Linked DNA regions of Kribbella solani. The protein of the gene in region 2 interacts with the protein of the main gene of each other region in a pairwise test. Links are inferred from orthologs where the notes say so. Each region holds a gene or a part of one and is shown on either strand. Other genes may lie near its edges.

Region 1 (4,100 bases), 1.2 Mb from region 2 along the record:
CGGCGCGACCCGTCGCTCACGCGCGGGTTGGACGCGGCCCATGATCCACATCACCAGCGGGATCACCACGATCGCACCGACCACGTCGTACCCGGCGGAAATGCCCAGGCGGACGCCGAACTGACCCCAGTCGACCGACGGATCGTGCAAGAGCGATCCGGTCGCGCTGTACAGGAAAAAGGAGATCGCCGTCCCGAGCACGACCGTCAGCGCGACGCCGAGCGGACCGACCGGGCCGCTCGAGTTCTGCCGGCGGATCAGGCCGGCGACGTATCCGGCGATCGCCAGCGACAACGCCCAGCGACCGGCGGTGTGATCGGCCGGCGGGACGATGTCGAGCAGCAGACCGCCCGCGAACCCGGCGATCGCGCCCCACTCCGGCCCGCGCGACAGTGCCAGCGCGATCACCACGATCAGCGTCAGGTCGCACGTCACCCCGGCGACGGCGATGTTCGACAGTACGGACGTCTGCACGGTCACGGCGACCATCAGGAAAAGGGCCGCCAGCCCGATGCGTAGTGCGATCACGTGGTCAGTTCCCCTTTCCCAGTTGAGTACGCGGTGGCCGGGCCGGTGGTCCGGTCACCACGCCGACGGTGTCGATCCGGGTCGGATCGACAAACGGCTTGATGGTCGCGGTGGAGCCTAGGGCGCCTTCGTTCGGCGTCACCGAGGTGACGACGCCGATCGGGACACCCGGTACGTACGGCGCGTTGCCGGTGGAACCCCAGGTGACGATCCGGTCGCCGACCTTCGGCCGCGCCTTCGGGTCGACCAGCTTGTAGTCGAGGGTGCCGGCCACGTCCCCACGCCCGGAGACGAAGCCCAGCGCCATCGTCGCGTTCAGCCGGCCGCCCACGGTCGAGTTGCGGTCGCCGATCAGCAGCACGGTCGCGGTCCCCTGGGTGGTCCGCACCACCCGGCCGACCAGCCCGGTCCCGTTCAGCACCGTCATGTCCGGCCGCACGCCATCGGCCGTACCGGCGTCGATCGTGACCGTGTGGTTGAAGGTCTGCGCCCCGCCGACCCCGATCACCCGGGCCGGCGTCATCGTGAACGCCGGCGCCACCTTGAGCAGCCGGTCCAGCTCCTGCGCCCGGCTGCGGGCGTAGTCGGAGGTGTTCAGCTGCCTGGTCAGATCTTCGTTGGCACTTTTCAGTTTTTCATTCTCTGCCTTCAACCTATCCACTTCGGCGAATCGGTCGCGGAGGTTGTCCACAGGCTGCCGGGCCTCGCTCGCGGTCGACTCCAGCGGGCCGAACACACCGGCCGCGGCCGAGCGCAACGGCTCCACCGGCGAACCGGTCGAGCGGCGGGCGTCCAGCACGATCAGGGTGAAACAGGCAAGGATCACCAGCACCAGTACGGTCCGGCGACGGCGGATCTCCCGGGGCAGGCCGGCCGAGCGCAGCGGCGTACCCGCCGACCGGATCGCGCTCCGGGCCGGGGTACCGAGGTCTTTGAGCATCGGTGGAGCCTCAGCGCCGGTTGTCGGTGACCAGGATGCGGTTCAGGGTCTCGATGTTGTCGACGCACTTGCCGGCCCCGAGCACGACCGCGTCCAGCGGGTTCTCCGCGACGTGGATCGGGATCCCGGTCTCGTGCCGCAGCCGCTCGTCCATCCCCTTCAGCAGCGCGCCACCACCGGTCAGCACGATGCCCCGGTCGACGATGTCACCCGCGAGCTCCGGCGGGGTCTTGTCCAGCGTCGCCTTGACCGCGTCCACGATCGCCGTGATTGGCTCCTCGATCGCCTGCCGCATGTCCGCCGACGACACCTTCACCGTCCGCGGCAGCCCGGAGACCATGTCCCGGCCGCGGATCTCGCTGTCCGGCCCGTCGGTGGTCGGGAACGCCGACCCGATCGTCATCTTGATCTGCTCCGAGGTGGCCTCGCCGAGCAGCAGCGAGAACTCCTTCTTGCAGTAGTTCACGATCGCCTTGTCGATGGCGTCGCCGGCCACCCGGATCGACTGGCTGGTGACGATGCCGCCGAACGAGATCACCGCCACCTCGGTGGTTCCACCGCCGATGTCGACGACCATGTTGCCGGTGGCGTCCCGGACCTCGAGGTTCGAGCCGAGCGCGGCCGCCATCGGTTCCTCGATGATGTACACCTTGCGCGCGCCGGCCATGTACCCGGCGTCCCGGACCGCGCGCTGCTCGACCGCGGTGATTCCCGACGGTACGCAGACCACGATCCGCGGCTTGGCGAAGTACCGCCGCCGGTGCACGCGCTGGATGAAGTACCGCAGCATCTGCTCGGCGGCGTCGAAGTCGGCGATCACGCCGTCCTTCAGCGGCCGGATCGCGGTGATGTTCCCCGGCGTCCGGCCGATCATCTTCTTCGCCTCGTGCCCGAACGCCACTGCCTCGCGCGGCTCGTCCGTACGGGTCGCGACCACCGACGGCTCGTTCAGCACGACGCCCCGGCCACGGACGTACACCAGGGTGTTCGCCGTCCCGAGATCGACCGCCATGTCGCGGCCGAGCATGCTGTTCGCCACCGCGGCACCTCCCACTCGGTCCCCGACCAGGCTAAGCGCGACCCACCCTCAGCCCGTGGACCGACACGACCCGTCCGCCCAGCACGTATCGTATCCGCCTCTTCACCTGCAGTCCGCACTGCCCTGCGCGGATCCGCCGTGGATCAGGGGAGGTCGGGGAACCAGAGCTTGATCTCCCGGGAGGCCGATTCCTCGGAGTCGGAGCCGTGCACGAGGTTTTCGCGGTTGGAGAGGGAGAGGTCGCCGCGGATGGTGCCGGGGGCGGCCTTGCGGCCGTCGGTGGCGCCGTTCAGGGCGCGGATGACCTCGATCGCCTCGTCGCCCTCGAGCACCATCGCGACCAGCGGACCGCTGGTGACGAAGTCGCGCAGCGGCGGGTAGAAACCCTTGTCGACGTGCTCGGCGTAGTGCTGATCGGCCAGGTCGGCGTCGATCGTGCGCAGGTCCATGGCGACGATCCGGAGGCCCTTGGCCTCGAACCGGCCCAGCACCTCACCGACCAGGCCGCGGCGGACCGTGTCGGGCTTCAGCAGGACCAGAGTGCGCTGCGACATCTGTCAACTCTCTCTAGAAGTAGTCGGGGCGGATGAGCCTAGCTGCTCGTTGGCCTTCTTGGCCGCTTCGATCCGGCGGCCGAGGACGATCGCGGCCACCCAGAAGGCGGCGAAGGCGATACCGAGGACGAACATCACCGGTACGACGAAGCCGAGGCCGACCGCGCCGACCTGGACGATCGAGCCGAGCACGTACCCGGCCTGGAACCGCAGCAGGCCGGCCGAGATCAGCGCCAGCAGGAAGAGCCCGAGGCAGACCGGTACGGCGACCGCGGGGCGGATGTTCGCGACCGAGATCATCACCGGCGTGACCAGCGCGAGCACGATCGACTCGAACGCGAGCACGATCGAAGCAAGCGACCTCACCGCGACTCGCCCTTCAGCTCATTGTCCGGCAGCTCATCGTCCGGCAGCTCTCCGCCCACGCCGTCGCCCAGCACCTGTCCGGGCAGGTCGTCGGCAGCCAGGTGGTCAGCGGTCAGGTGGTCGCCGGGGAGCCGGTCGGCCGGTTCGTTCTTCGGCTTGCGGACGAGGAGGGCGCGGGCCTCGCCGGCGGTGATCACCGAGCCGGTGATCAGCACCCCGCCGGAGCCGAGCGCGACCGCGTTCTCCTCCGCCAGCCGGATCGCGTCGTCGATAGCGTCGATCAGCTGCGGCCGGACCAGCACCCGGTCCTCGCCGAACACCTCGGCGGCCAGTTCACCCAGCTCCTCGGCCGGCATCGAGCGCTCGACGAAACTGTTCCGCGTACACACCACGGTTTCCATGATCGGCTCGTACGCCTCCAGGACCCCGTACACGTCCTTGTCCTTCATGCAGCCGAGGACGCCGATCAGCGGCTGGAACTGGAAGACCTCCGAGACCGTGGCCGCGGTCGCCTCCGCGCCGTGCGGGTTGTGCGCGGCGTCGACGACGATGGTCGGGCTCTGCCGGACGACCTCCATCCGGCCCGGGCTGGTGACCTGCTCGAACCCGGTCTGCAGCAGCTCGGTGGTGACCCGGCCCTCAGTCTCCGGGCTGGCGCCGAACAGTGCCTCGA
Region 2 (5,675 bases):
ACGCTGTAGCGGGCAGTACGCGCCGCATCAGCTCAGCCTCTGACAGGGCTGGCGACAAGAAGTCTGTCCCAGATGGCTCGAAGCGGGTGTCGTACGCGGTGTCGCCGCCGTACCAGTCCAACGCCCGCGCCCGGACCGCCTCGACCACATCTGTCCGGCCCAGCTCGCCGTACGCCTCGTGGAGCAGTGCTAGTGCGAAGGCCGAGTTCAGGTGTGCGCCGTGACGTACTGGGTACGCCTGCTTCGGTAGCCACGCCATGACCAGGTCCGCGATCACCGCACCCAGCGGAGCAAGTGCTGCCGCCCAGTGGGTGTCGCGGGCAGCAGCGACGAGCATGGCGGCCCACGCCCAGCCGTACGGGCGCTCGTACCCAGGCCGCTCGCGCAGGTACGCAGCCTCGACAGCGATCGCCTCAGGCGTGAGCCGCTGGTTGAGTAGGTCGATCGAGCGCTGATCCGGCGCCAGCGTGAGCAGCCGGACCAGCGACCACTGCATGTGCGCACTGGAATGCCAGTCGTACGAGCCGTGGAAGGCAGGGTGCAGCCGCTCCGGAGTCACATCGACGTCGTCCGGACCCCGTGACGCATGCGCGCTGCCATACGGGTACCGCGTGTCCAGAACCTCACAGGCGATGCGCGCCCAGGCCGCGTACTCCATGACTCTCCTTAGAACGCGAAGAAGTACATCAGGACGATGTTGCAGCCCAGCAGCGGGACAGCGGTCGGGATCTGCGCCTTGATCGGGCCGTACTGGTCCTTCATCTGCAACAGAGCCGCTGGGACCAGATTGAAGTTGGCTGCCATCGGCGTACACAGCGTGCCGCAGAAGCCGGCCAGCATGCCGATCGCGAACACCACGGCCGGTGTGCCGTGGAACTGCTGCACCAGGAGCGGCCAACCTACCGCGGCCGTCATCACCGGGAACGCGGCGAACGCATTGCCCATGATGATGGTGAAGACGGCTATCCCGATGCAGTACAGCGCGACCGCCGCGATGAGCGAACCTTTGGGTACCAGGTGATCGGTGACTCGGCCCACCGCCTTGCCGACACCGGATGCGTTGAACAGCAGCCCCAGCGTGGCCAGCATCTGCGGCAGGATCGCGGTCCAGCCGATGTGCTCCAGCAGCCGCCGCCCTTCGTGCATAGGGATCGCAGGGGATTTCGGCCTGAGTAGCGTCATCCCGACGATCAGCGCGAGGATCGACGCGACGCCGAGGCCGATGATGGTCGCGGAACCGGACTGCAGGAGCAGGCTGCCGTCACCAAGCTTCACCTTGGCCAGCCAGGCGCCGAACAGCGCCGCGACCATCGGAATCACCAGCGCGGGCAGGAACAGCTTGTTGCCGAAGCGATCGGCCAGGTGTACGCGCTCGGCCGGCGTGGTCGTACGCTCCGCGCCCTTGCCCGGGAAACCCGATCCGGCCAGGACCGCGAGACCGATGACCGCGATGCCGAGCAGCCAGGACGGCGCCTGCTTGTTCACCACGAACGTGCCGTAGCCGAACGAGACTCCGAGGATGCCCCAGAACGCCGCGCTGCCGAGCCGCTTCGGGTTGCTGCGATCGTTCAGCACCTGCAGCGCGATCACGACGAAGAAGAGCCCGCACAGCCAGTAGAACCACTCGACCTTGATCATCGCGCGGTCTCCTTCTCGGCCTTGAGCTCGGCGGCCAGCTTGTCGAGCTTGCGGTCCAGCAGGAGCAGGCGGGTGCCGTGGATGAGCAGGGCGCAGATGCCGGTCGGGATCGCCCAGACCGCGATGTCGATGGCCTCCAGGTGCAGGCCGTAGGTGGCGTCGACGAAGCCGGTGATCAGCAGGATCGAACCGATCGCGACGAAGATGTCCTCGCCGAAGAACAGCCCGACCGTGTCGGCGCTGGCGGCGAACGCCTTGATCTTCTCCTGGACCTTCTCCGGCAGCTTGCCGTACCGGCGCTCCGCGGCGCCGGCGGCCATCGGGTGGATGAGTGGGCGGACCGCCTGCGCGGGACCGCCGATGCTGGTCAGGCCGAGGGCCGCGGTGCCTTGCCGGATCAGCAGGTACACGGCCAGCAGCCGGCCGGTGGTGACGACCGCCAGCTTGCTGATCAGCTTCCGGGCCTGATGCTGCAGGCCGTAGCGCTCGATCAGCCCGATCACGGGCAGCGTGACGATGAAGACGGTGACGGACCGGCTGCCGGCGAAGCCGTCACCGAAGGCGTTCAGGATCTTGACCGGCGACAACCCGCCGATCAGTCCGGCCACGATGCCGGCCGCCGTGACGACCAGCATCGAGTTGATCCGCAGTGCGAAGCCGACGACCACCACCGCGATGGCGAGCAGAACCCACATGGTTCCTCCCGGGGACGGAACGGTGTAGCTACGGGGAGAGATGTTCCGTTCACCATAAGGATTGTTCAACGATCCTGCAATGGATCATTAGAACAAGATCTACAGCCAGGCGGGAGTGGGAAGCGGAGGTATCTACAGTCAGGTGGGAGTGCGGAGAGGCGTGCGAGTTACCTAGGGGAGGCGCCAGTCGACCGGTGCGGCGCCCTGCTGCTCCAGGAGGGCGTTGACCCGGCTGAACGGGCGGGAGCCGAAGAAACCGCGGTCCGCGGACATCGGGCTCGGGTGGGCGCTCTCCACGTACGGAGTGCTGCCCAGCATCGGCTTGAGCGTCTGGGCGTCTCGGCCCCAGAGGATCGCGACCAGCGGACCGCCCCGCTCGACCAGCGCGCGGATGGCCTGCTCGGTGACGGACTCCCAGCCCTTGCCCCGGTGCGCACCGGACTTGCCCGGCTGCACGGTCAGTACTCGGTTGAGCATCAGTACGCCCTGGTCCGACCACGGCGTCAGGTCACCGTTCGACGGCGCGGGTACGCCGACGTCGGCCATCAGTTCGCGGTAGATGTTGGCCAGGCTGCGCGGGATCGGCCGTACGTCCGGGGCCACTGAGAAGCTGAGTCCCACCGGGTGTCCCGGCGTCGGGTACGGGTCTTGGCCGACCACCAACACCTTCACCTGGCCCAGCGGCCGCTGGAAGGCGCGCAGAACGTTCTCACCGGCCGGTAGGTACGAACGTCCGGCTGCGATCTCGCCACGGAGGAACTCGCCCATCCGCGCGACGGTCGTCTCAACCGGACTCAACGCCTCGGCCCAGTCCGGAGCCACCAACTCAGCCAAACCCTTAGCAGTCACCCGCCACAGCATGCCAGGCGACGGAGAGCAGCCGCGTACTGGCGTGCCGTGTACTGCTGCACCTGCCGGGTGAGCGGACCGCCCAGGCGGGTGTACCAAGTGGCGGCGCGGCTGTAGGCGCGGATGGTGAGGTGTACGCCGTCGGTGTCCCGGGTGACGACGAATGACTCCTCGCCGGATGCTGGGTGGCCTGGCAGCGTTCCGTACGCGAAGCCGATGCGGTCTGGTTCGTTGACTGTCCAGACGACGCGACAGGGCACTGGCAGGCCCAACCGGTTCAGCGGAGACAGCGTACGTAGCCGGTTGAACAGGAGGCCGGCGGTCATGCTGGCCAGTGCGTTGGTGCCGATGCGCGGCGGCGTGTCCGTCGCCCGCACCGGCAGCCCCGCGCCACGGTGCATGCGCCACTGCAGCAGCCCGTCACTGGCCAGCTGGAACACGTCGTCCCCAGCACCAAGCAGAACGCGATGCTTGAGCCGGTGGTAGCCCTGCGGCGTCTTGTTGTACCGAGTCGAACCTACGGCGTCGTAGTTGAACCGCAGGTCCGCCAGGTCTTCCAGCTTCATCGGACTCGCTAGCTGCTCTTGAGGCCGGAGGTGTTGTCGGCCTTGATCGCGTCGAAGATGGCCTTCGCCTTTGCGGTGTCCCACTTCACGGCTACGCCTCGGCCGTTGCTCAGGTGGTAGTTGTCGTTGCTGATCGGGACAGTCAGCGTGACTCCGCCGCTACCGGAGATCGCTCGCATGCCACGGGCGAACCGGATGAAGTCGAACAGGCTCATGTCCTTGTCGACGGTCAATGCGTCCACGCCCTTGGTAGCGACGCCGTAGTAGCGGAACGGGTTCAGGAAGGTGGACGGCGAGCTGGCCTTCTTGGCGATCGCGCCGACCATCTCCCGCTGCCGCTGCACCCGGCCGAAGTCGTTCTGGCCGTCCGCGTGCCGGGACCGTACGTACCCGAGGGCGTTGACGCCGTCGAGCTTCTGGCAGCCGGCCGGCAGGTTGATGTGCGCCAGCTTGTCGTTCATCGGCTTCGGCAGGCACATGTTGATCCCGCCGACGCTGTCGATCACCGACGCGAAGCCGCCGAAGCCGACCTCGACGTAGTGGTCGATCCGCAGGCCGGTGGTGTTCTCGATCGTCTGGATCAGCAGCGCCGGGCTCTTGTTGAACGCCGCGTTGATCTTCTGCCGGCCGGACACGCCGGGGATGTTCACCGCGCTGTCCCGCGGGATGCTGATCAGCACGGTCGGGCCGGACTTCGGTACGTGCATGAGCATGATCGAGTCGGTCCGGGCCGGTCCGGCGTCACCGCCGGTGTGCAGCCGGGCCCGCTCCGCGCGGCTGAGATTCTCGCGGGCGTCCGATCCGACCATCAGGTACGTCGTCCCCGGCGTCTCGGCCGGCCGGGTGCCGGTCGGCATCGCCTCGATCTTGTCGATCCGGCTCCACGCGTACAGCGGGACCGCGATCAGCATGAGGACGAACAGCAGGACGATCAGTCCGACGGTCCGGAGGAACCAGTTGCGCCGCTTCTTCGGCTTCCGCGCCGAAGGCCGTGGCGACCGGTCCGCGTATCGCGGGTCGATGGGCTGCGTTTCACTCATGCCACGACCGTATCGGTGCCGGACCCCGGACACGTCACCCCAGTGAATGGTTTTACACGTCCGAAAGTAGCCGCCGCCTCCCTCAAAGGGAGGAAATCGGCCCGGAGAGCGAACCAGATCGCCGGAACGCGACCGGCGAGATCCCAACCCTGGTGGCGAACAGGCGGCTGAAGTACGCCGGATCGTCGTACCCGACCCGCCGGGCGACCGCGGCGACGGACAGGTCCTCCTCAGCAAGCAGAACCTTTGCATAGCTGAGTCTGGTACTCAGGATCAGTTCCTGTGGAGTTGAGCCTGTGGTACGGCGTACCGCATCGCGGAGTTCGCGTACGGTCAGTCCGAGCGCACTGGCGTAGTCCTGAACGCTCATCGGCGTACATGCCAGGTCAGCGAGCTGCGCGGCCACTCCATCGCCCGTCGTTGTTCCAGCTTCACCGATGAGGTCGTAGAGAGCACCGGTGAGCTGTACGGGGTTGTGCTGGCCGCTGATGCGCAGTAGCCGAGTGAACGCACGGTCCAGTGGGCGTGGATCGCTGTACTGGCGGACTGGTTGGCTGACATCGAGTTGACCAAGTGCAGTGAGCGCATCGGTTGCTGAGCCACTGAACAGCGTCCACGCCTGTCGCCAGCGAGTGGCGGGGCGGTAGCCGTGTAGTACGCCGGGGAAGAGTGTCAGCAGTGCCGGCGCGCGTACTTCGTACGACTGGCGGTCGGGGCCGTGGAGTAGGTGGCCGTGGCCTTCCTTGAGCCAGACGAGTGCATGGCAGCCGAGGGCGCGTTCCGGGGCTGGTAGTGCACCATGTGTCTGTTCACCGGCGCCTAAGCAGAAGAGTCCAAGTTCACGCTCGAAGACCCCTGGAGTCAGGTAGATCGACCAGTTCGGCACG

Evidence for each region. The genes of interacting proteins can lie anywhere in the genome.
Region 1: the proteins of HDA44_RS20625 (region 2) and ndk interact in binary tests that used the Escherichia coli proteins (3 or more experiments, as listed by UniProt). The link is inferred for Kribbella solani from one-to-one orthologs.

Annotation. Positions count from the first base shown.
Region 1 is NZ_JACHNF010000001.1:3,329,378-3,333,477, forward strand. What follows is about bases 1,357-4,100. They hold ndk (nucleoside-diphosphate kinase), read right to left. Parts: upstream 3,062-4,100; coding sequence 2,651-3,061; downstream 1,357-2,650. Other genes in these bases: mreC (rod shape-determining protein MreC), read right to left, coding at 1,357-1,468; mreB (rod shape-determining protein), read right to left, coding at 1,479-2,507; HDA44_RS14950 (DUF4233 domain-containing protein), read right to left, coding at 3,065-3,427; HDA44_RS14955 (bifunctional folylpolyglutamate synthase/dihydrofolate synthase), read right to left, coding at 3,424-4,100. In the rest of the region: mrdA (penicillin-binding protein 2), read right to left, coding at 1-1; rod shape-determining protein MreD, read right to left, coding at 1-528; more of mreC, read right to left, coding at 533-1,356. UniProt on the Escherichia coli protein: Major role in the synthesis of nucleoside triphosphates other than ATP. The ATP gamma phosphate is transferred to the NDP beta phosphate via a ping-pong mechanism, using a phosphorylated active-site intermediate.
Region 2 is NZ_JACHNF010000001.1:4,531,131-4,536,805, reverse strand. What follows is about bases 1,350-4,312. They hold HDA44_RS20625 (uracil-DNA glycosylase), read right to left. Parts: upstream 3,195-4,312; coding sequence 2,505-3,194; downstream 1,350-2,504. Other genes in these bases: HDA44_RS20615 (LCP family protein), read right to left, coding at 3,757-4,312; HDA44_RS20620 (DUF1990 family protein), read right to left, coding at 3,179-3,748; HDA44_RS20635 (DUF979 domain-containing protein), read right to left, coding at 1,350-1,638. In the rest of the region: HDA44_RS20640 (DUF2891 family protein), read right to left, coding at 1-658; more of HDA44_RS20635, read right to left, coding at 667-1,349; more of HDA44_RS20615, read right to left, coding at 4,313-4,788; HDA44_RS20610 (helix-turn-helix domain-containing protein), read right to left, coding at 4,871-5,674. UniProt on the Escherichia coli protein: Excises uracil residues from the DNA which can arise as a result of misincorporation of dUMP residues by DNA polymerase or due to deamination of cytosine.